One region of the Paraburkholderia sp. RL17-347-BIC-D genome, then DNA from elsewhere that is predicted to be linked to it. Evidence: riboswitches for the same ligand, from Rfam matches in the RefSeq annotation. Region 1 holds a riboswitch; each other region holds the start of a gene.
The links. A riboswitch is a leader RNA that binds a small molecule or an ion and turns the genes downstream of it on or off. The one in region 1 is predicted to bind cobalamin.

Region 1 (5,472 bases):
GCCGCGCGCTGCGCTTCAGGCGAGAGCGAGAACTGCACGTTGCCGACCTGCATGATCGATGCCATTTGACCCGCGAGTTTCGACACCGCGGCGAAGTCGTGCGATTCGAGCACGATCTCCGTGCGGCCGCGCCATGCGGAAATGCGCCCGTCACGGTCGGTGGACGGATAGATCGAGAACGAACCCGTGCGTGCCGTTACGCTGTTCACACCCTTGGCCTTTTGCAGCGCCGAATCGGCGCGCTGGTTCAGCGTTGCCGTGAGCGCCGACGGATCGCTCGCTTCCTGCTCGTAGAACAGCGTGATATCGACGACGTCTTGCGGCACTTCCGCGCTGGCCTGCGCGTTGAGCGACAGCACGCCGGCCGGCTGATACTGCATGACGCCTTGCGCGCGTGCGCCGGCCGGCGTCAGTGCGAGCGCGGCAGGCGCGGCGCAGACGAGAGCGAAAGCGAGTGCACGTGCGGTGTTTTTCGTCATTGTTGGACTCCTTGCTTGAACAGGTTGTGCACGATCGGGGCAAGCGCCGCGCAATGGCACGGCGTTTGCGAGTCCCGTTTTTGAGTCCGTTAGGCGCTTGTAACCTGAGCTTGGTTCCCCGGTTTGACGTTGCTTTAACGTTTGCGTGTGCATGAATACGCGTCGCGCATCCATCAGGCATGCAAGCTCAAGCGAGCCGCTTGGTAATGAAGCGCCATTCGGCTTCGGTCACCGGCGTGATCGACAGGCGGTTGCCTTTGGCGAGCACGCGCATGTCCTTGAGTTCGTCATGCTCGCGCAGCGCGGCGAGCGGAATCAGCGGGATCTTCTTCTTGAACACCACATCGACGAGCACCCAGCGCGGCGTTTCCTGCGACGACTTCGCGTCGTAGTAGGGACTCTTCTTATCGAACTGCGTGGGGTCCGGATACGCGGTGGACGATACCTCGGCGATTCCCGCGATGCCGGGCTCGGGACAGCTCGAGTGATAGAACAGCACACCGTCGCCGACCTGCATCATGTCGCGCATGAAATTGCGCGCCTGATAGTTGCGCACGCCGGTCCACGGCAACGTGCGATGCGGTGCGTTGGCGAGATGATCGATGCTTGCTTCGTCCGGTTCGGACTTCATTAGCCAGTAGCGCATGAATCGAATTGAACGTTAAGGGGTTGAAGATGCGGAGAAAATCGGCGTACAAAAAACAGCGCCCAAAGAAAAACGGCACCGAACCGAAGTCCGATGCCGTTCTAAATAAGGTCCCCGCCTTAGCCGCTAGGCCGGCATCCTGAACCGGGGGTTCAGAATTGGTCGCAGTTAGCAACACTTCGGGTACATCAGACAGAGTGACGCGCACACCCGTGCTACAAATTTCCGCAACCGTGCACATGGCATTGGTTCAAGGAATATATGACCTTGGCGAACCAGGCAGGGAAGCTAAACCGATGAAGCTGAACTACCGATTGAACTCAAACGTTTGCTGAATCTTGCACGCCTTGTGCTCACGCACTCCGTTTGAATCCGCCGCCGATCTCAGGACCGGCAGCACGATAACACACGACCCTTACTGCATGCTGTACTGCTCAATCACAGTACCCAGCTGTTCGTTCATTTGATGCATTGTACGCCGGATTTCTTCAGCGGGAAATGCTTCTCCGTGTCTCACGCTCGATTGCAGTCTAAGCAGTTCCGATGCCAGCGACAGCGCAGCCATGACAGCAATGCGATCCGTGCCGCGCACGTTGCTGTTATTGCGGATCTTCGACATTTCGGCGTCGACGCGTGCGACCGCTTCGAGCAGCGCCGCTTCCGTTTCCGGCGAGCAGGCGAGGCGATAGGGCACGCCGAGGATCGATACTTCGATCTGCTTGGTGGTCATGCATTTTCTCCGTGGCGGGTCACGTCGCTCTCAGCTTCGACTTCGTGCTGAGCCGGCTCGAGCAGATCGAGCTGGTTGTCCGGCTCGCTGTTCGCGCGGGCACGCGGCAGCTTCTCGAGAATCGCATTCAGGCGCACCTGTGCGTCGTCGATCTTCGCCGATAGCGCGTCGCGTTCCGCCTGCAGCGCGTTACGTTCCTCGCGCAGCATTGCAAGTTCCGTGCGCGTGGCTTCGACTTCGGCGCGCGATTGGGCGAGCTGCTCTTCGAGCGCGAGTCGCGCTTCATTGTGGCGTTGGCTGATCGCAATCAGCTTGCCGATATTCTGTGAAAGTGTTTCGAGTTCGGTGAGCATGTGCTGCGTCCTCTAAAGACATCGCATTTTAGCGCGGAATGTCGCAGGTTCCGACAATTGTCTCGTTTCGAGACGTAACAACATCGCTTTGTGCAGGCTTTTATCGACCATATGATGAAAAAGTACTCACGCGTCGGACAATAGCCTGCACTTAACAGAACAGATGGCCCACGGTCCCGGCATTATTGACGGACCCCGAGGCCGCTCCTAAACTTGCCGCACTCTGGTGCCCGCGTGCGCTTTTCAACGGCGCGCGCAGTTAAACGGGAAGCAGGGCGCGCCGTTCACGTGAACGCGCCAACCTGCGCTGCCCCCGCAACGGTAAGCGACAGCATTCGTCATGCAAGTCGATTCTGATCGCGTGTTGGAAGTTCAACTCGCGAGTGTGCCACTGCGCGTCACGCGTGGGAAGGCGGAATCGATGTGTCGCCAGCCCGGATACCGGCCAGAGGGAGAGGCACGTCACGCGCGAAAATGTTAAATACGCGGGCGCCTCGTTACGCATCGGCCTGCGGGGAAGCGGGCCGCGCACGCTATCCACAGGACTTTCATCCCATGCTGTCCCCCTTCGCCCGCGCGGCGTTGCTCGCCTTCGCGGGCCTGCCGATCGTCGTGCCTGCGCAAGCTGCTCCTTCATCTTCTTCTTCGTCCTCGGCGGCGGATTCATCGGCCGCCGTGCCGTCTTCGGCGGTGCTGTCGCCCGTGGTGGTGACCGCGGAGCGCGGGCCGCAAGCACTCGCCGATGCGATCCCGCAGACGTCGCTGTTCGATCAGCAGGATATCGCCGACACCACCGCGACCGATTTGCCCGGCCTCCTGCAACTCGCTCCCGGCGCGCAAATCTCACGTACAGGTGGCCCTGGTTCGACCACCAGCCTCTATTTGCGCGGCGCGTCGTCGACGCAATCGCTGCTGCTGATCGACGGCGTGCGGGTCGATTCGGTGAGCCTGGGTGCGCCGCAACTCGCGCAGATTCCGCTCGACCAGATCGATCACGTCGAGGTGGTGAACGGCAACGTGTCGGCGTTGTACGGCTCGGGCGCGATTGGCGGCGTGGTGCAGGTATTCACGAAAGAGGGCGGTGACCACCCGCCGCGTTTCAATTTTTCGCTGGGCTACGGCAGCTATCACACGCAGACGCAGCAGGCCGGCGTGAACGGCGCATTGGATAAAGACGGCAACACGACCTTCAGCATCTCGCTCGCGCGGTCGAAAGACGACGGCTTCTCGTCGCTCAATCCACGCGAGGCGCCCAACGCCAATCCGAATGCGAACGGCTATCTGAACGAGAGCATCTCGGCTTCGCTGCGCCACAAGTTCAACGACAAATGGGATGCCGGCGCCAGCTACTTCCAGTCGAACGGCAACAACAGCTACGACAATGCGTACGGCGTGCCGACCGATCTGAACAACCTGTACAGCAAAGTGCGCCAGGTCTCGGTGTTCGCGAACGGCAGGCTGACCGACTGGTGGACGACGCACTTCATCGTCGCCGAAGGTGACGACCGCAGCGTGTCGAATACCAACGGCGTGTACAACGGCCGCTTCGATACCGACAATCGCCAGTACACATGGCAGAACGATTTCGCGCTGGCCGCGCAGCAGAAGTTGCAGGTCGGCTATGAGCATCTCGATCAGAGCCTCGATTCGGATACGTTCGCGGCGCCCGACCGGCATGTGGATTCAGGTTTCGTCGGCTATACGGGGCGCTTCGGGCGCAATCAGATTCAGGCCAACGTGCGGCGCGACCAGTATTCCGATTTCGGCGGAGCGAACAGTTACTATCTCGGCTATGGCTTCGACATCACCGGCCATTGGAAGGTGACCGCAAGCTATTCGGATTCGTTTCGCGCGCCCAGCTTCGACGATCTGTACTATCCGTTCAGCGGCAATCCGTCGATCCAGCCGGAGCGCAGCCATTCGATCGAAGCCGCGCTGCACTACGCATCGAATGCGCTCGGCGTGATGCGCCTGACCGCATTCCAGACGCGCTACGCGAATCTGATTAGCTACGAGCAGGTGACGCCCGGTATCTATCTGGCACAGAACGTCGGCCATGCAAAGGTGCAGGGGCTCGAAGGATCGTGGAGCGGCCATGTCGGCAAGACGGATGTGCGCGCGTCGGTGACGCTGCAAAATCCCGTCGACCTCGACAACGATGCCGACCTCGTGCGGCGTGCGCGGCGCTTCGGGGCGCTGACGGTGAACCGCAGCATCGCCGCGTGGCGCGTCGGCGGCGAGTGGATCGTGAGCGGCCCGAGCAATGACAGCAGCGGCAAACTGGGCGGCTATGGCGTGGTGAATCTGTCGGCGCGCTACAACATCACGAAAGCATGGTACGTGGCCGCGCAAATCCAGAATCTGTTGGACAAGGACTATGAAACGGCCTACTCGTATAACTCGCCGCGGCGCGGTGCGTATCTCACGGTTGGTTGGCAGCAGCAGTGAGCGAGTCGCTTCGCTAAGGTCGTGCGGATGAGCCGACACATGAGCCGACACGCGAGTTCGATGCCCGCGACACTGCGCGTGATGAGCGCGAAGCGCGCGGCCGCGATCTGGCTTGCGCTCGCCGTGATCGCTGTGGCGGTGTTGATGGCGTCGCTTGCGTTGGGCAGCGTGTCGCTTGCGCCGATGCGCGTGCTGGCAGCGCTGATGCCGTCGCATGCGTCGTCTGTCGGTTCTTCTGACTTAGCCGCCGAGATCGTCCGCACGCTGCGCTTGCCGCGCGCAGTGGCCGGTTTCGCCTGCGGCGCGTTGCTCGCGCTGGCCGGCGCGTTGCTGCAAGTGCTGTTGCGCAATCCACTCGCCGAGCCCTACGTGTTGGGCGTATCGGGCGGCGCGGCGACTTTTGCGCTGATCGCGATGATCGCCGGTTGCGCATGGTGGATCGTCGACGCGAGCGCGTTCGCCGGCGCATTCGTGTCGATCCTGCTGGTGCTCGGCCTCGCGCGCCGCGAGTTGTGGCGCGGCGAGCCGCAGGACACGTCGCCGCGCTTGCTGTTGACTGGCGCGGTGATCGCGGCCGGCTGGGGCGCGCTCATTACTTTGCTGCTCAACCTCGCACCCGACAATCGCTTGCGCGGCATGCTGTTCTGGCTGACCGGCGACCTCAACGGCGGCACGATGCCCTGGACGGCGCTCGCCGCCCTCGCTATCGTGCTGGTTGCGATCGTGCCTGTCGCGCCGCGTCTGAATGTGCTGCTGCGTGGCGACGCCGCCGCGCAGGCGTTGGGCGTCGCGGTGATGCCGCTGCGTTTGCGGGTG
Region 2 (5,472 bases), on a different contig from region 1:
CGGCGTCGAACAGATGCATGACGTTGGCGAAGGCGTCGCGGAAGAAACCGGACACCCGCAGGGTGACGTCGATACGCGGTCGGTCGAACGCCTCGATCGGCATGATTTCGAAATCGGTCACGCGATGGCTGCCCGGCGCCCACTTCGGCCGCACGCCGAGCAACGCGAGCGCCTGGGCGATATCGTCGCCGCCCGTGCGCATGGTCGCGGTACCCCAGACGGAAAGCCCAATGGCGCGCGGATAGTCGCCTTTCTCCTGCAAGTGCCGTTCGATCAACTGCTGGGCCGATTTCAAGCCGAGCGACCAGGCGGCTTGCGTGGGAACTGCGCGCGTGTCGACCGAATAGAAATTGCGGCCGGTGGGCAGCACGTCGGGCCGGCCACGCGATGGCGAACCGCTCGGCCCCGGCGGCACGAAACGCCCTTCGAGGCCACGCTTCAATTGAAGTATTTCCTGCGGACCACAAGCGTCGAGCCGTGGCAACACGTCGTTACGCAGACGCTCGATCACCTGCTCCGCTTGCGGCAAGCCGGCCGCATAAAACGGCGCTACCGATGCGTCCGTTCGATCGCCACACACATCACGTAGCAACTCGGCCGCCAGCAACTCCAACCGTTCCCGCGTATCGCCACAGTGCCGCCACGGCGCATCGCTCACGCGCTGCAGCACATCGGGACGCGGCCCATCCCACGCCGCCGACCAGTCCACCGACAGCGGATCGAACAGATGATCCATCCGCAGATCACGCGCCAGCGCGTCGATCAAACCGGCCTTGCCGCCTTGGCCGTCGCCGACCGGAAAACGCCCCAACGCCAGCAACGTATCGCGCCGCTGCACGCCATCAGGCGATTGCCCGAACGTATGCAAGCCATCGCGAATCTGCGCCTCCTTCAACTCGCACAACCACGCATCGACGCGCGTGAGCAGCGCGTCTTCATCGTCCTGCCCGTTCGGCGCCGCGAGACTCAGCTCCTCATGCAGCTTATGTTCGACGATGGTCGCCAGAATCGTGCGTCGCAACAGCTTCGAGCGGCGCGGATCGACCATCAGCGCTTCATAATATTCGTCGACCTGGCGCTCGAGATCCTGCAAGGGTCCGTAACTTTCGGCGCGCGTGAGCGGCGGCATCAGGTGATCGATGATGACGGCCTGCGCGCGGCGTTTCGCCTGGCTGCCCTCGCCGGGATCGTTGACGATGAACGGATACAGATGCGGCATCGGCCCGAGAATCAGATCGGGCCAGCAGGCATCGCTCAACGCGACGCTCTTGCCGGGCAGCCATTCCAGATTGCCGTGCTTGCCGACATGCACGATCGCGTCGATGCCGAACTGGTGACGCAACCAGAAATAGAACGCCAGATACGCATGCGGCGGCACGAGTTCGGCGTCGTGATAGCTCGCGTAGTCGCCCTGTTCGCGCGAACGCGACGGTTGAATGCCGACGAACACCTGTCCGCAGCGCCAGCCCGCGATCATGAAGCGGCCGCGTCGCAGCTTCGGGTCCTGTTCGGGCGTACCCCAACGTGCGTTGAGAGCCTGGCGCGCCTCGGCGGGCAACGCATTGAAATGCGCGAGATAGTCGTCGAGAGCCAGGCTTTGCAGCGCGGGACGCAGATCGCGCACGACCGGATCGTTGGTCACGCCTTCGGTGAGCTTCTTCAACAACGCGTCGCCGTTCGCGGGCAAGTCGGCGAGACGATAGCCCTCGGCGCGCAGCATCGACAGAATGCCGACCACCGAGGCGGGCGTATCGAGGCCCACGCCATTGCCGATGCGCCCTTCGCTCATCGGATAGTTGGCGAGGATCAGCGCGAGTTTCTTGTCCACGTTATCGAGTGAACGCAGACGGCACCAGCGCCGGCTCAGTTCAGCGAGAAAGCCGACTCGTTCGGCGTCAGGCTGATAACGCACCACGTCGACCTGAGTGTGAGGACAACGGTACGCGAGCCCCTTGAAACTGATCGCGCGCGTGATGATGCGGCCATCCACTTCCGGCAGCGCGATATGCATGGCGATATCGCGCGAATTGAGGCCTTGATTGTCCTTGACCCAATCCTCGCGATTGCCGCCGCTCAGGATCACCTGGAACACCGGCGCATCGCCGGCGAGCGCGAGTGGCTCGGGGTCGTCGATCGCCGACGCGGCGAAGGCGGTCGTATTCAGCACCAGTGCGACATCGTGCTGCGCGCACAGCGACTGCACGACGTCTCGGCTCATCGCATCTTTCAGCGAAGTAATCGCGATCGGCAGCGGATTCAGGCCTTGCGATTCGAGCGCGTCGATCAGCGCATCGAACACGGTCGTATTGGCGGCCTGCAGATGCGCCTTGTAGAACAGGATCGCCGCGACCGGCGCGTCCTGCCGCCAGCGCGCCTGCCAATCGGCAACCGTCGGCGTGTCACGCTCGGGATGGTAGAGCGTCGCGGCAGGCAACGCGCGCGGTGGCGCCGGTTCGCGTCCCCACCCGCAGACACGGTGCGCGATACAGCGCAGGAACGCCTCGGCATTTTGTGGGCCGCCTTCACGCAGATAGCGCCAGAGCTGATGGCACAGATCGGCGCTCGCGGTGCTGCGCGCGAGCAGGTTCGGATCTTCCTGCAGATCGCCGGAAAACATCGCGAGCGTCTGCTGCTTGCGCTCGGCGAGCGCCACCACCTGCTCGATGCCGTAAGGCCAATACGCCTCGCCGCCGAGGTGATCGACCACCACCACGCGTGCATGCTGCAAGACGTCTTCGACATAGAAATCGACCGACGCCGGTTGCCGCAAATACGTGACGTTCGCGAGCCGCACGCTCGGGAAGCCCTCACCCAGGCGCGGAAAAACGCTCGCCAGCAGCGACAGCGTGGTATCGGCGGAACTGAGCACCACGATATCCGCGGGCTGCTGATCGATACGGATCACGCCTTGCGTATCGTCGACAAAACCGCCAGGCGTGGTACGCAGCAGATGCATGAGCGCTTACGCCTGTTGCGTTTCGACGCTCGACGGCACGCCGAGCGCCGCGTCGAACGCGCGCTGCAACGCGGCCTGATCGAGATCCTCGCCGATCAGCACGAAGCGGCTCCGGCCGCTTTCGCCGGCCTGCCAGCGTCGATCGAAATAGCTGTCGAAGCGCCGGCCCACGCCCTGGATCACCAGACGCATCACCGCGCCCGGCAGCGCCGCGAAACCTTTGACGCGGTAAATCGTGTTCGTTTCGACCAGACGCTGCAACGCAGCGATCACCGCTTCGCGCGACGACACATTCGCCTGCACGACCACCGAGTCGAATTCGTCATGATGGTGGTCGGCGTCGTCGGCGGAACCGTGGTGATCGTGGCGCAAGTGGATCGTGTCTTCCGAGGCCGCTTCGAGGCCCAGCAACGTGTGCAGATCGAGTTGCCCCATGTGCGCGCGCACGATCTTCACTTGCGGCGGAATCTCCTCGCGGAGCAACACTTCAACCGCGCTTTGCTGCGCGTCGTCGAGCAAATCCGTCTTGTTCAGAATCACCAGATCGGCCGCGGACAACTGATCTTCAAACAGTTCGTGCAACGGCGACTCGTGATCGAGATTCGGATCGGCCTTGCGTTGCGCATCCACGGCGACGGGGTTGTCGGCAAACTGACCGCTCGCGGCGGCCGGGCCGTCCACCACGGTGACCACGGCATCGACGGTGAAACTGTTCTTGATCTGCGGCCAGTTGAAGGCCTGCACCAGCGGCTTCGGCAACGCGAGACCCGACGTCTCGATCAGCACGTGATCGATCTGATCGCGGCGTTCCACGAGCTTTTCCATCACCGGAAAAAACTCTTCCTGCACGGTGCAGCACAAGCAGCCGTTCGCGAGTTCATACAGTTGGCCTTCGGTTTCGACACCGTTTTCATCGCAACCTATGCCGCAACCCTTGAGGATTTCCCCGTCGATGCCGAGTTCGCCGAACTCGTTGACGATCACCGCGATGCGCTTGCCGCCCGCATGCTGAAGAATATGCCGCAGCAGCGTGGTCTTGCCGCTGCCGAGAAAGCCCGTGACGATGGTGACGGGGATCTTGCGCATTTGAGTTTGCATCGTGAGGTCCATCCGTAGGAGTTGCACGCGCACGCCGCTGTGTCTGTATGGCCATCTGCCTACGCCGGGCAAAACGAGGCACAGGCCCGGCCAGCCACGACGATAACAAAACACGGGGACGAACGACGGCGTTGCCGCGACAACAGAAAAACAGAAAGCGGGAATGAGGTCATGAACGCAGCGCCGCATCCCCGCGGCGTTCGTCCTTCGTATTCTGGCCGGTATCCGGGCTGGCGAAAGCGCCGCTTCCCCTTCCCGGGCGAGTGATTTCTCGCCCAGTGGTGATATGCCGACGCGGCCTTGCGCGTGGACATCGAAGCCGGCTCCGCGGCGCTAATGAACTGAACTTAGCACCACATTTCGCTTACCGTTGCGGGGGCAGCACAGGTTGACCCGATCCATGGCAGGTGGGTACCCTGTTTCCCGTTTAACTGCATGCGCACGAGCGCGCATACGAGCACCAAAGTGCGTGCGAGTGTAGGCCCGCGGCCCGGTGCCGTCAAGGAACCGCAAGCCGCAAGCGCTTATCGGGCGGGGCGCCATGTGCTATCGTATGCGCGCGTTTGGTGCCCGCACATGCATTCGCGTGTGCAGTTAAACGGGAAACAGGCGGCGCTCCATGCGCTCAACCTGTGCTGTCCCCGCAACGGTAAGCGACCTGCGGCGCAATCTTGAGTTGTCTTACGCCGCGCATGCGTTTTTTCGATGCCACTGTCCAGCACATTCCAGCGAATGCGGACGGGAAGGCAAAGCGCATGAGGCCGCCAGCCCGGATACCGGCCAGACGCGGAGGCGGCGAACCTCAGGGCAACATCGCGCCGCCGGCCGCCGGAATCCGCGAGGGACGGATGTGAAGGCGCTGAAGCACGACATAGTGTGTCCACGTATGCGGATTCCGGCTGGAATCGCTACGCGCCACACATTGCGCCGTGCCTGAATCCGTCGTACCGCATGACCCCAAAGTCCGCCGCCTGGCGACCGTCCGCGCTTTACCCCTTTCCGCTTGTCACGACATGGCGCTCGCCATGCACGCCGCGATGACCCGCGCCTGGCTGATCGGCGCCGGCCCCGGCGACGTCGAGCTCATGACCATCAAGGCGACCCGTGCATTGGCGCAGGCCGACGTGGTGCTGGTCGACGATCTGGTGAATCCCGAGGTGCTGCAGTTCGCGCGTGCCGACGCGCTCGTCGTCTACGTCGGCAAACGCGGCGGCCATCCATCCACGCCGCAGGACGGCATCGTCGCGCAGTTGCTCGAACATGTGCGGGCCGGGCGCAGCGTCGCGCGTTTGAAAGGCGGCGATCCGTTCGTATTCGGCCGTGGCGGCGAAGAACAGCAGGCACTGCACGCGGCGGGCATCGAGGTGGAAGTCATCAACGGCATTACTGCGGGAATCGCGGCGCCCGCGGCGATCGGC
Region 3 (5,472 bases), on a different contig from region 1:
ATGCCGCTCGCGCCATGCCGCCAACGCCGCCTCGCCTTGCAACGTGACCGCATTGGCGACCAACCGGCCGCCTTCGCGCAGACTGGCCCAGCAAGCCTCCAGCACGCCCGGCGCCGTCACGCCGCCGCCGATGAACACGGCGTCCGGCACCGGCAACCCCTGCAGCGCTTCAGGTGCGCGGCCCGCCACGAGTTGCAGGCCCGGCACACCCAGCGCATCGCGATTGTGTTCGATAAAGCGTTGCCGCTCCGCGTGTCCTTCAATCGCGATCGCGCGGCAGGTGGCATGCGCGCGCATCCATTCGATGCCGATCGAGCCGCTGCCCGCGCCCACGTCCCACAGCAATTCGCCCGGCGTCGGCGCGAGGCGCGCGAGCGTGATCGCGCGCACGTCACGCTTGGTCAACTGGCCGTCGTGGCGAAAGGCGTCGTCGGGCAAACCGCAGGTCAGCGGCAGACGCGGCGCGCCTTCAGTGGCACGGCAGTCGAGCGCGATCAGGTTCAGCGCGGCCACCTCGCCCGCGGACCACTGATCCGCGCGGCCGTCGATGCGCCGTTCCAACTCGCCGCCCAGGTGTTCCAGCACGCTCATGCGTGTCGCCCCGAAACCGCGTGCATTCAGTAGTTCTGCGAGCGCCGCGGGCGTGCGGCCGTCCGCGCTCAGCACGAACACGCGCGCGCCGTCGTGCAGATGCGCGTTCAGCGTGGACAACGGCCGGCCCACCAGCGACACCGTCGCGATGTCCTGCAACGGCCAGCCGAGGCGCGCGGCCGCGAGCGACAACGACGAGGGCGCGGGCAGCACCCGCAACTCCCCCGCCGGCAATTGCCGCGCGAGCGTCGCGCCGACGCCGAACAGCATCGGGTCGCCGCTCGCCAGCACGCACACGGCGCCACCGCGCTCGGCGAGCAGCGGTGCGAGATCGAACGGACGCGGCCACGCGGCACGGCGCGCAGTGAGGCGCGCGGGCAGCATCGCCAGATGGCGTTCGCCGCCGTACACCACTGATGCTTCCAGCAAAGCACGCCGCGCGGGCCTTCCCAAACCGGCGAAGCCGTCGTCGCCTATGCCCACCACCGTCAGCCACGCCGGCATGCATCCATCCTCGTTCTGTGTCTTCAAATAATGCGCTGTGCCACGCCGATCAAAGCGTCCAGCCTCGTTGTGCTGTTCGAAAAAAGGCATAATACAGCCGCCGGTGCCCTTCGGGGCCGAAGAGGGAACACAGTGCCGCTGTGGCTGCCCCCGCAACTGTATGCAGCGAGTCCGCCTGCGCTCCACGCCACTGGTTCGACCGGGAAGGCCGCGGCGGACCACGACCTGCCAGCCAGGAGACCTGCCGGCGAGACTGTTCGTGCCAGCCAACATCGGGCGGGGTGTACCGATGCCGTAGCAATGCCCGCCTCGCGGCTTGCTCGGGCCGTCGCGCGACGCTAAACCCGGTGTCCGTCTTGAATCAAGCTTCGCCTTTCACCGTTTTATCCGACGCGGCTCTCACGCTGCGGCCCTCGGCGTGTCCGGGGCTGCTGCGCATCGTCGCCGCGCGCGACGGCGGGATTTGCCGGATCAAGTTGCCCGGCGGTGAATTGAGCGCGGCGCAGGCTCGGGCGGTCGCGCAGGCCAGCGCACGGTACGCGGCCGGGGTGATCGAGCTGACCAATCGGGCGAATGTGCAGGTGCGTGGGGTGAAGCGCGGTGACGAGGCGGCGTTGATTGCGGCTTTGGTCGATGCGGGTCTCGGGCCGATGCCGGCGACCGGCGCGGGGAACGCTGCGGACGCACTCGCCGCAGCCGCAGCCGACGACGTGCGCAACGTAATGATCAGCCCCGCTGCCGGACGCGATCCGTTCGCCCTGTTCGACACGCGCCCGCTAAGCGCCGAGTTGCTCACGATGCTGCAAAGCGAAGCGCGTTTCGCGGCGCTATCGCCGAAATTCGCGCTGCTGCTGGACGGCGGCGAGCGGCTCGCGAGAGTGGATCATCCGCACGATGTGTGGCTGGCGGCATCGCAAGAGGCGGATGGCGTGCGGTTCGTGTTCGGGTTGGCGGGTTGTCCGCCTGTTAGCGAGTCTGCTGGCTTTTTAGCACACAGCGAGCGCATCGCGCCGGACAAGCCCCGCGCAGACGGCACAGGCGCATTAGCCGCGATACTTCCTTCGCAAGTCACCGCACTAGTCCGCGCGCTGCTCCTCACATTCCTCGACCTCGCTTCCGCCGACGCCACGCGCATGCGCCATCTGCTAGCCGCGCATTCCGTCAATGCTGTACTGCGTCACGCTCAGCGATATCTCGACTTCCCACTGACGCAAAACGCGAAGCTGGCCAAGTGGCATCGCGTTGCACCGGCCGACGCCAGCCTCCGCCTCGGCGCCCACGCTCAACGCGTGGCCGAAACCTGGCACGTCGGCGGCCAGCCGTCGCTCGGACGCCTCGACGCCGACACCCTTAACGGCCTCGCGACACTTTCGCAACAGCACGGCAACGGCACGCTTCGCCTAACACCCTGGCAAAGCGTGCTGCTACCCGACATCGCCACGCACGCCGTCCCGACAGTGCTGTCCGGTCTGAACACGCTCGGTCTCGCCTGCGATTCCGCGCAAGCCATCACGCGCCTGATCGCGTGCGCCGGATCGAGCGGCTGCGTGAAGGGCCTCGCCGACACCAAGTCCGACGCGCTGCGCCTCGCGGCCCGCCTGCCTGCGGACGTCGACGTGCATCTGAGCGGCTGCTCGCGCTCGTGCGCCGCCGCGCATTGCGCACCGTACACGCTGCTCGGAGCCGCGCCCGGCCTCTATGACCTTTATCGACGCGACGGCCAGCCCGGTTTCGGCCAGTGCGTCGCGCGCCAACTGACGATCGGCCAGGCCGCCGACATGCTCGAACGCCTCGCCCGGAGTGACACCGATGCTTGATTACATTCGCGACGGTCAGGAGATCTATCGCCAATCCTTCGCGACGATTCGCGCGGAGGCCGACTTGTCGCGCATTCCCGCCGACCTCGAGAAACTCGCGGTGCGCGTGATCCACGCGTGCGGCATGGTCGACGTGATCGACGATCTGCAATCGTCCGCAGGCGCGGGCGCAGCGGGCCGCGCGGCGCTCGCGCAAGGCGCGCCGATCCTGTGCGATGCCGGCATGGTCGCGCAAGGCATCACGCGTGCGCGGCTGCCGGCGCACAACGAAGTCATCTGTACGCTCGCGCATCCGGACGTGCCGTCGCTCGCACGCGAACTCGGCAATACACGCTCGGCGGCGGCGCTCGAATTGTGGCGGCCACATCTGGCGGGCAGCGTCGTGGTGATCGGCAATGCGCCGACCGCCCTCTTTCATCTGCTCGATATGCTCGACGCCGGTGCGCCCAAACCCGCGCTGATTCTCGGCTTTCCAGTGGGTTTTGTCGGCGCGGCCGAATCCAAAGCCATGCTCGCGGACGACAGCCGCGGCGTGCCCTACGTGGTGGTGCATGGCCGGCGCGGCGGCAGCGCGATGGCGGCAGCCGCGGTGAACGCGCTGGCCACGGAGGTCGAATAAATGACGGCGCAAGGACGTTTGTTCGGACTCGGCGTCGGCCCCGGCGACCCGGAACTCATCACACTGAAAGCGCTGCGTTTGCTGAAGGCGTCGCCGGTGGTCGCGTACTTCGTCGCCAAGGGCAAGAAAGGCAACGCGTTCAGCATCATCGAGGCGCATTTGCACGACGCGCAACAGCATCTGCCGCTGGTGTATCCCGTCACGACGGAGGCGCTCGAACCGCCGCTTTCGTATGAAGCGATCATCGCCGACTTCTACGACACCGCCGCGGAAGTCGTCGCCGCTCACCTCGATGCGGGCCGCGACGTCGCGGTGATCTGCGAGGGCGATCCGTTCTTCTACGGCTCGTACATGTATCTGCACGATCGCCTTGCGGCGCGCTACGAAAGCGAAGTGGTGCCCGGCGTCTGCTCGATGCTCGGCGGCGCCGCCGTGCTCGGCGCGCCGCTGGTGTATCGCAATCAGAGCCTGTCGGTACTCTCGGGCGTGTTGCCGGAAGACGAACTGCGCCGGCGTCTCGCCGACGCCGACGCCGCCGTCGTGATGAAACTCGGCCGCAACTTCGACAAGGTGCGGCGCGTGCTCGGCGAACTCGGTCTCGCGGACCGCGCGCTCTACGTCGAACGCGCGACGATGGGCAATCAACGCATCGTGCCGCTCGCCGAAGTGGATCCGATGGCGTCGCCGTATTTCTCGCTGCTCGTGGTGCCGGGGGAAAAATGGCAAGGATGAGCGCGCCCGCGATCGTGATTCTCGGCACGGGCGCGTTGGCGACGGCGCGGCGCATTCAGGCGTTGTATGCCGGCAGCCAGGTGCATGCGTTGCAAGGACGCGTCGAAGCGGACGTGTCGTATAACGAACTCGGCGCGCATCTGCGGGAACTGTATGCGCGCGGCACGCCGATCGTCGCGTTGTGCGCGACAGGGATCGTGATTCGTTGCCTCGCGCCATCGTTGTCGAACAAGGGCGTCGAGCCGCCGGTGCTGGCCGTTGCCGAAGACGGCAGCGCGGTCGTGCCGCTGCTCGGCGGCCTCGCCGGCGTCAACCTGATGGCGCGCGAAATTGCCGCGATGCTGGCCGTGCCGGCCGCCATCACGACGAGTGGCGAATTGCGTTTCGGCACCTGCCTGCTCAATCCGCCCGACGGCTATACGCTCGCCGACATCGGCCAAGGCAAGCGCTTCGTGTCGGACCTGCTGGCCGGCGAAAGCACGCGCATCGAAGGCGAAGCGCCGTGGCTCGACGACGCGCAACTACCCCGCTCCGCCTCGGCGCGTCTTGCGATTCGCGTGACGCCGCGAGCATGGGACGGACGCGAGGATGAACTGGTGATTCATCCACGCAGCGTGGTCGCGGCGGTGACGGGCGTGGATGGCGGCATCGTGGCGCGCGTGCGCGAGGCACTGGACTCGCATGGTCTCGCGCCGCTGTCGCTCGCGGCCTTGCTGGCACCGTCTGATCGCATGGCGGACCCGGCACTTGCCGAAGCCGCGGCGAACCTGGACGTGCCGTTGCGTTTCGCGCTGGCACGCCCCGAAGATGGCGAGCCGCCTGCCAACCTGCTGCACGCCGCGCTGCGCATTCCCTACGAGACGTTGCACAACGATGCAGTTGCAGGCGTCGCGCTGGCGTTGGCGCCGCTCGCCATCGATGCGGACACGATCGGCCGCAAGCGTGGCCGCCTGAGCGTGATCGGTCTCGGGCCCGGCAGCGCCGATCTGATGGTGCCGGCCGCTCGCACGGCGCTCAACGTTGCCACCGATATTCTCGGCTACGACACCTACGTAAAGATGGCCGGCCCGTTGCGCGCCGACCAGCGCGTTCACGGCACGGACAATCGCGAGGAAATGCAACGCGCGCGGCATGCGTTCGAACTGGCGAGCGAGGGACGCGCGGTGGTCATGGTGTCCTCGGGCGATCCGGGGGTGTTCGCGATGGCGG
Region 4 (5,472 bases), on a different contig from region 1:
CATTATCAAAGTGACTTTTATGATGCGTATATAAGACGACTGTAAAATCTGGTCAAACCGATTAAATAGATAGGTACTTCGCATAACCAGGAAAATGCTTAATGGAAAGCAGAAATTTGGGTAACTTTTTTTGAGGTATGCGAGGACGATTCTGTGCTAGGTGAGTGAAGTGCGCCACGCCGAATTTTTCAACTACGGAAAGGGCAATCCAGGTTGTCCCAAAGGTTCATGCAGTGCCCCGGAAATCACACCCAGCGATATTCTGTCCAGTCAGCGCAGAAAAAAACTCGCACGAGGCGGGCCAAGGCAGCCATGCTTGGAACGCGCAGATACGACGGGGGTTGCTGAGGGAGCTGGATAGTCCTCAGGGACAAGTGACTTTGCAGACAGAAAGGGGGAACCGGATTCGCCCGGAAGGTTCACGCGATATGGTTGCGGGTACTAGCGCTGTCGCGCGGACATTTCTGTGGGTCGCTGCTCAAGGACTTCAATCCAAGTGCGTGCCGGGTGTAACGCGTCCCTTGCTGACGTGATGAAAGAAAGTCCAGTTGAGCCACGGCTAGGCGGCAATGTGGTCAAGTACTCTCCACGACAAACTGCCGGTTCAGCATCCTCTCGCCATCTGGTTGAAAGTATTCATTTGGGCGCAGTGTCGCGCGCGCAAAGTTATCAACAGAAATTGTTCGCAAGCCTGTGGATAACCACCCCACAACCGCCCCAACTCCTTGACGCAGAACCCTTCTTGACCACTGCGCGCAAAGCACGGAGAGCGAAGTGCGAGAGCAAGACGCGGAGCGCAACCACCAAACCTGTTGCGCTCACCAAATCCAAAGCATCAAACCGACTTCACCGCCGACCTTCCCCCCACCCGCATAAACGCACTCCGCTCAACCAGCGCCCCAAACAGCAGCCCGATCGTCGCCCACATAATCGCCTGCATGCCCAGCGCCGCGACGCGGAATTTCCACAGCAGCACCGCCGGGAAAGCCTCCGGCACTTCGTTGATCGTGGGCATCGACAACTGCACCGCGGCGATGATCACGATGAACACCGCCGCCCCCACAATCGAGCCGTTCCACGCGCCAAGCTTCATAGCCGCACGGCGCCGCACCTTGAGCGAAAACACCATCGCGGCCAGCGATATCGCAATCATCAGGAAGAACAAACCCGTCCGCGTCCCAATCGTTTCAGGGTCGCCGACCGAAGGCGGGTTCGCCGGATACTTCAGATTCGGCACGACCGCCAGCGCAATGAACGCGCCAAGCGCAAGCCACGCGGACAACGCGCGCGGGCTCAATGCGCCCACTCGTCCATAGGCGTACGCGAACACCAGCGAGAACAGCCCGCCGAATGCCGCGCCGTAAGTCACCACGCCAGTCAACAGGCCGATACCCCGCTGCGTATCGCGGCTCACAATCTCGGGTTCAGCGGCCTCGCCTTTCGCGGCGTCGGCTTTTTCTTCGAACGAAATCGCCTGATTCACCTGCGGCTCGCCCACCACCCGGGCAAAGCCGAACGTGAGCAGTCCCGCGGCGATGCCTGCAAGCATCCCGCGTACCAACAATTTACCAACCATGGTCGACTCCGTTAGTGGCAGGGAAAGCCGAGCAGATGGCGGCCGTCGTGCACGAACTCATGCACGTACATGCCCGGCACCAGCGAGGTGGCGCCCTGTTCCGCACCCACGAAGTAAAGAGCGAGCAACAACAGCAAACCGCCGAACACGACCCAGGGCAACAACTCGCGCAGCGGAATCGGCGTGGGTTGAGCAACAGGCTGGTTGGCGGGATCGAAAACAGCGTCGTTCATGATGGACATCTCCTGGGGTAACGCGCCCCGATAGTCATTGCAGAGGATTGGTGCGAAGCTCAGGTCTGGCTTTCGGCTTGTGCTGCCGATTACAGTGGCGCGACCGCGCCGGGCTCTCACCGGCTTCCGCGCTTCGCAGTCCCGCTATTCTACGCGCTAAACTTCGGCACCCGGCAACGCAAAACGTACGCTTCATCCCGCTCGCGTTCGGCTTCGGGGCGCCGCTTCACAGGACATGAACAGAATGGACACTCGGCTGTTACTGATCAGCCACGCATCGACCGCCGCCCAGCGCGCAGGCCGTTTTCCTGCCGACGACCCGCTCGACGCCCGTGGCCTCGCCGAAGCCCAAGCGGCGCGCACGCGTCTCGCGACAGTGGACGACGCGGCCGCTTTCGTCAGCCCGGCCGTCTGCGCGCGCGAGACGGCAGCCGCCCTGGGCCTCGCGGCATCGGTCGACGCCGGTCTGGCGGATATGAACTACGGCGCATGGCAGGGGCGGCGGTTGGCCGACCTCGCTGCCGAAGCGCCGCAAGACCTCGCCGCATGGGCGCGCGATCCCGACGCCGCGCCGCACGGCGGCGAGTCGTTCAGTCAACTCGTGAAACGGGTAGGAGAATGGCTCGACGCGCAAAACGGCGCGAAGGATCGTGCACCCAACCATGCGCGCGACGTGATCGCCGTCACCCATGCGCCGGTGCTCCGGGCAGCGATCGTGCATGCGCTAGGGGCATCGCCCGCCGTGTTTCCGCGCATTGAAATCGCGCCGCTTTCGATAATCGAGTTGCGGCGCTCGTCGCGCGGCTGGACATGGTGGCCGGCCTCACGCTAGCCACCTTCGTGCGGCGGTTTACTTACCCGACACCACCAGACGCAGCTTGTTCGAACCGGTCGGCGTCAGCGTGATGTCGGTCCGCTTGCCCTTCGCACCCAGATAAAAGTGCTGACGTCCCGGCGAATTCTGATCGTGCGTGGCGTCCGGCAGACACGATGCGATGTCCGCCGCGACAGCTTGCAGCGCGTCTGCATTCGAACCGGCGTCGTGATGCGGCGTCCAGTTGCATTGATACGCACCGCGGCTCGCCGAACATTGCGCGTCGTCGCCATAAGGTTGCGCGACGCCCTTGCCGTCGTCCGGCGTCAATGAAGCGAGCCCGCCAGGGGTGGCCGCGACGATCCGTTTCAGCGAGGTACACGGGCTAGGCGCATCGTCGGCATATGCGCTGCCGGTCAACAAGACGCCCAGCGATGCAGCGGCAAGCGAGGTGACAAGTAATCGGGTTCTGTTCATGTCGGCGCGGTCCTTGAAGTCACTCACAGGTATTAGCGCGATAGCACGCTTCGTGCCCATGCGCACTCACAGCCCAGTAGCAAACAAAGCCGCCAGTCCTTGCGCCGAAGCAAAAATCCCCTTGGCATCGTGCCCGACACCATCGATCACATACGTCCGGTGCTTCGCCAATCCTTCCGGATGCCGCAACGTCATATAGCGCGCATAAGCCAGCCCGCGCCCGAGCCGGTGTTCCCCTTGCGCCAGCGCCGCGCATGAACGGTCGAGCGCCGGATGCTGCGGATCGCAATCCGCGCCGCCGAGCAGCACGGTGACGTCACGCTGCGCGTAACGCGCTTCGAGCGCTGCGGCAGAAGCCGCGTCGCCCGCATAGCCCGGCAAATCCTCGAGCCCATATTTCCAGCGATTGAACGACGGACACATCGCCCGATCGAACGCCGCGAATTCGCCGGACGCAACCGGCCGCATCGCATCGAAGTACACATATGACGAAGAATTCGCGACCACGTAGCGCAGCGCGATGCCGCGCGCCGCGAGCGGCGCCTCGTCGCGCGCCACCACCGCATAGCGCTGCACGACTTGTGCGCCGCCCGAGTGCCCCGCGATCACCACCTCGGCAAGCGACGCGAACTGCTCGCGCGAAGCAAGCGTATGCAGAATGGCGTCGAGCACATCGAACGAACTGATCGGCGCGGGACCCTCCGCGTTCTCCCCGCCCATCCAGCTCGTCCAGTCCCAATGCAACGTGGACGGCGGCACCTCGTGCGCCTCGACATCCGCCGTCGCGAGAAACTGCGGCACGATCAGCAGCGTATCGGCCGCACTGCCGCCGGCGAGCGCGCAGGAACGCTGCGCGAGTTCGAAATACGTGTCGCCGTTGCGCAGGCGGCCATGAATCAGAATCACGGCGCGTTGGACTTCGCGCGTCGGCGCTAGCCAGTCGCCGTTCGAAAACACGGGCACGGTGCCGCTGCCGGCTTGCGTCGTGACGCTCAGATGCCGGCTTGCGACGACCGTGACCGGATGCTCATTCGGCGCGCGTTCGTCGTCTGTGATGAAAGGCTGGGTCATGCAATAGGCTCGTGGTTGATCAATGGGTGGCGGGCCTCGCCGCCGCGCCGCCCGACATGCGTCCGGCGCGCGTGAAGTACACCATCGCGAGCGACACGAAGCCGGCAAAAATCAGGTAGAAGGCGGGCGTGAGACTGCTGCCGGTCACGCGCGTCAAGCCGGTGATGGTGAGCGGTGCCATGCCGCCGAACAGCGTCACCGCGATGTTGTACGAGAGCGCCACACCCGCCGAACGGCTGCGCACCGGGAACAATGTTGCGAGCATGCCGGGATGCGCACCGGACATTGCGGCGAGGAACACCGTGGCGATCATCTGCGCGATGAACAGATGCCCCGGCGTCGGATTCGTCACGACGAAGTGATACAGCGGATACACGCAGACCATCCACGCGATCACGATCGGATAGAACAACCGGTACGCGTCATAACGATCGGCGAGCTTGCCCGACAGCGGAAACAGAAACAGATTCAACACGCCGGACACGAACGCGCCGAGCAACGCGGTGGAGAGCGGCAAATGCAATTGCCGTTCGACATACACCGACAGATACGAGTGCCACACATAATTGGTCGCCGCCCCGATGATGATCACGCCCATCGCGCAGATCGCCGCATCGCCGTTGTCGCGGAAGAACTGGCGGATCGTGACGCGCGGCGGTTTGTCCTTGTGATCGAGCAGCCGCTCGAACTCCGGCGATTCGGCCACGCGATGCCGGATGTAGAAGCCAAACGGCCCGGCCAACGCGCCGAACAGAAACGGCAGTCGCCAGCCCCACGCCACCAGTTGCTCATGGGTGAGTTGCGTGGTCAGCAGATAGCCGACCCCGGACGACAGCAGCAACGCGAACGCCTGCGCCGACATATTGAAGCTGCCGTAAAACATCTTCTTGTGCGGCGGCGCATACTCGACCAGCATCGCCGATGCCGTCGCGAACTGTCCGCCCACGGAGAGCCCTTGCAACAGGCGCGCGAGCACCACCAGCAGCGGCGCCGCGATGCCAATGCGCGCATAGCCCGGCGTGAGACCCATCAGCAGCGTGCTGGCCGCCATCGAAATGATCAGCAGCGAAAGCGCTTTGCGGCGCCCCGCGCGGTCCGCGTAGATGCCGAGCAGAATGCCGCCGATCGGCCGCACGATGAAACCGACGGCGAACGTGGCGAGCGTCAGCATGATCGACACGAATCCACTGCCGCCGGGAAAGAACACTTGCGCGATGATCTTCGCGAAGTAGCCGTAGATCAGAAAGTCGAACCACTCTAAGCCGTTACCGAGGACGGAGGCGAAGATCGCGCGCCGCACC

Region 2: linked by a shared signal. The riboswitch ahead of cobW (cobalamin biosynthesis protein CobW) and the one ahead of P0D96_RS43995 (TonB-dependent receptor domain-containing protein) in region 1 are both predicted to bind cobalamin.
Region 3: linked by a shared signal. The riboswitch ahead of cobG (precorrin-3B synthase) and the one ahead of P0D96_RS43995 (TonB-dependent receptor domain-containing protein) in region 1 are both predicted to bind cobalamin.
Region 4: linked by a shared signal. The riboswitch ahead of P0D96_RS25630 (CbtB domain-containing protein) and the one ahead of P0D96_RS43995 (TonB-dependent receptor domain-containing protein) in region 1 are both predicted to bind cobalamin.

What each region holds. Positions count from the first base shown of each region.
Region 1 is NZ_JARESS010000078.1:11,177-16,648, reverse strand. It holds gene P0D96_RS44020 (SIMPL domain-containing protein) at 1-479, opposite strand, end outside; gene P0D96_RS44015 (EVE domain-containing protein) at 667-1,125, opposite strand; RNA gene ssrS (6S RNA) at 1,233-1,414, opposite strand; gene P0D96_RS44005 (cell division protein ZapA) at 1,541-1,855, opposite strand; gene P0D96_RS44000 (ATPase) at 1,852-2,208, opposite strand; cobalamin riboswitch at 2,416-2,672, shown strand; gene P0D96_RS43995 (TonB-dependent receptor domain-containing protein) at 2,764-4,656, shown strand; gene P0D96_RS43990 (FecCD family ABC transporter permease) at 4,696-5,472, shown strand, end outside.
Region 2 is NZ_JARESS010000037.1:3,922-9,393, forward strand. It holds gene cobN (cobaltochelatase subunit CobN) at 1-2,956, opposite strand, end outside; gene cobW (cobalamin biosynthesis protein CobW) at 2,963-4,054, opposite strand; cobalamin riboswitch at 4,254-4,534, opposite strand; cobalamin riboswitch at 4,602-4,853, shown strand; gene cobA (uroporphyrinogen-III C-methyltransferase) at 5,092-5,472, shown strand, end outside.
Region 3 is NZ_JARESS010000011.1:92,538-98,009, reverse strand. It holds gene cbiE (precorrin-6y C5,15-methyltransferase (decarboxylating) subunit CbiE) at 1-1,095, opposite strand, end outside; cobalamin riboswitch at 1,180-1,358, shown strand; gene cobG (precorrin-3B synthase) at 1,443-2,912, shown strand; gene P0D96_RS17130 (precorrin-8X methylmutase) at 2,905-3,531, shown strand; gene P0D96_RS17125 (precorrin-2 C(20)-methyltransferase) at 3,532-4,263, shown strand; gene cobJ (precorrin-3B C(17)-methyltransferase) at 4,260-5,472, shown strand, end outside.
Region 4 is NZ_JARESS010000020.1:160,353-165,824, reverse strand. It holds gene P0D96_RS25635 (CbtA family protein) at 836-1,576, opposite strand; gene P0D96_RS25630 (CbtB domain-containing protein) at 1,588-1,809, opposite strand; adenosylcobalamin (AdoCbl) riboswitch at 1,812-1,965, opposite strand; gene P0D96_RS25625 (histidine phosphatase family protein) at 2,054-2,641, shown strand; gene P0D96_RS25620 (hypothetical protein) at 2,660-3,100, opposite strand; gene P0D96_RS25615 (alpha/beta hydrolase) at 3,167-4,171, opposite strand; gene P0D96_RS25610 (MFS transporter) at 4,191-5,472, opposite strand, start outside.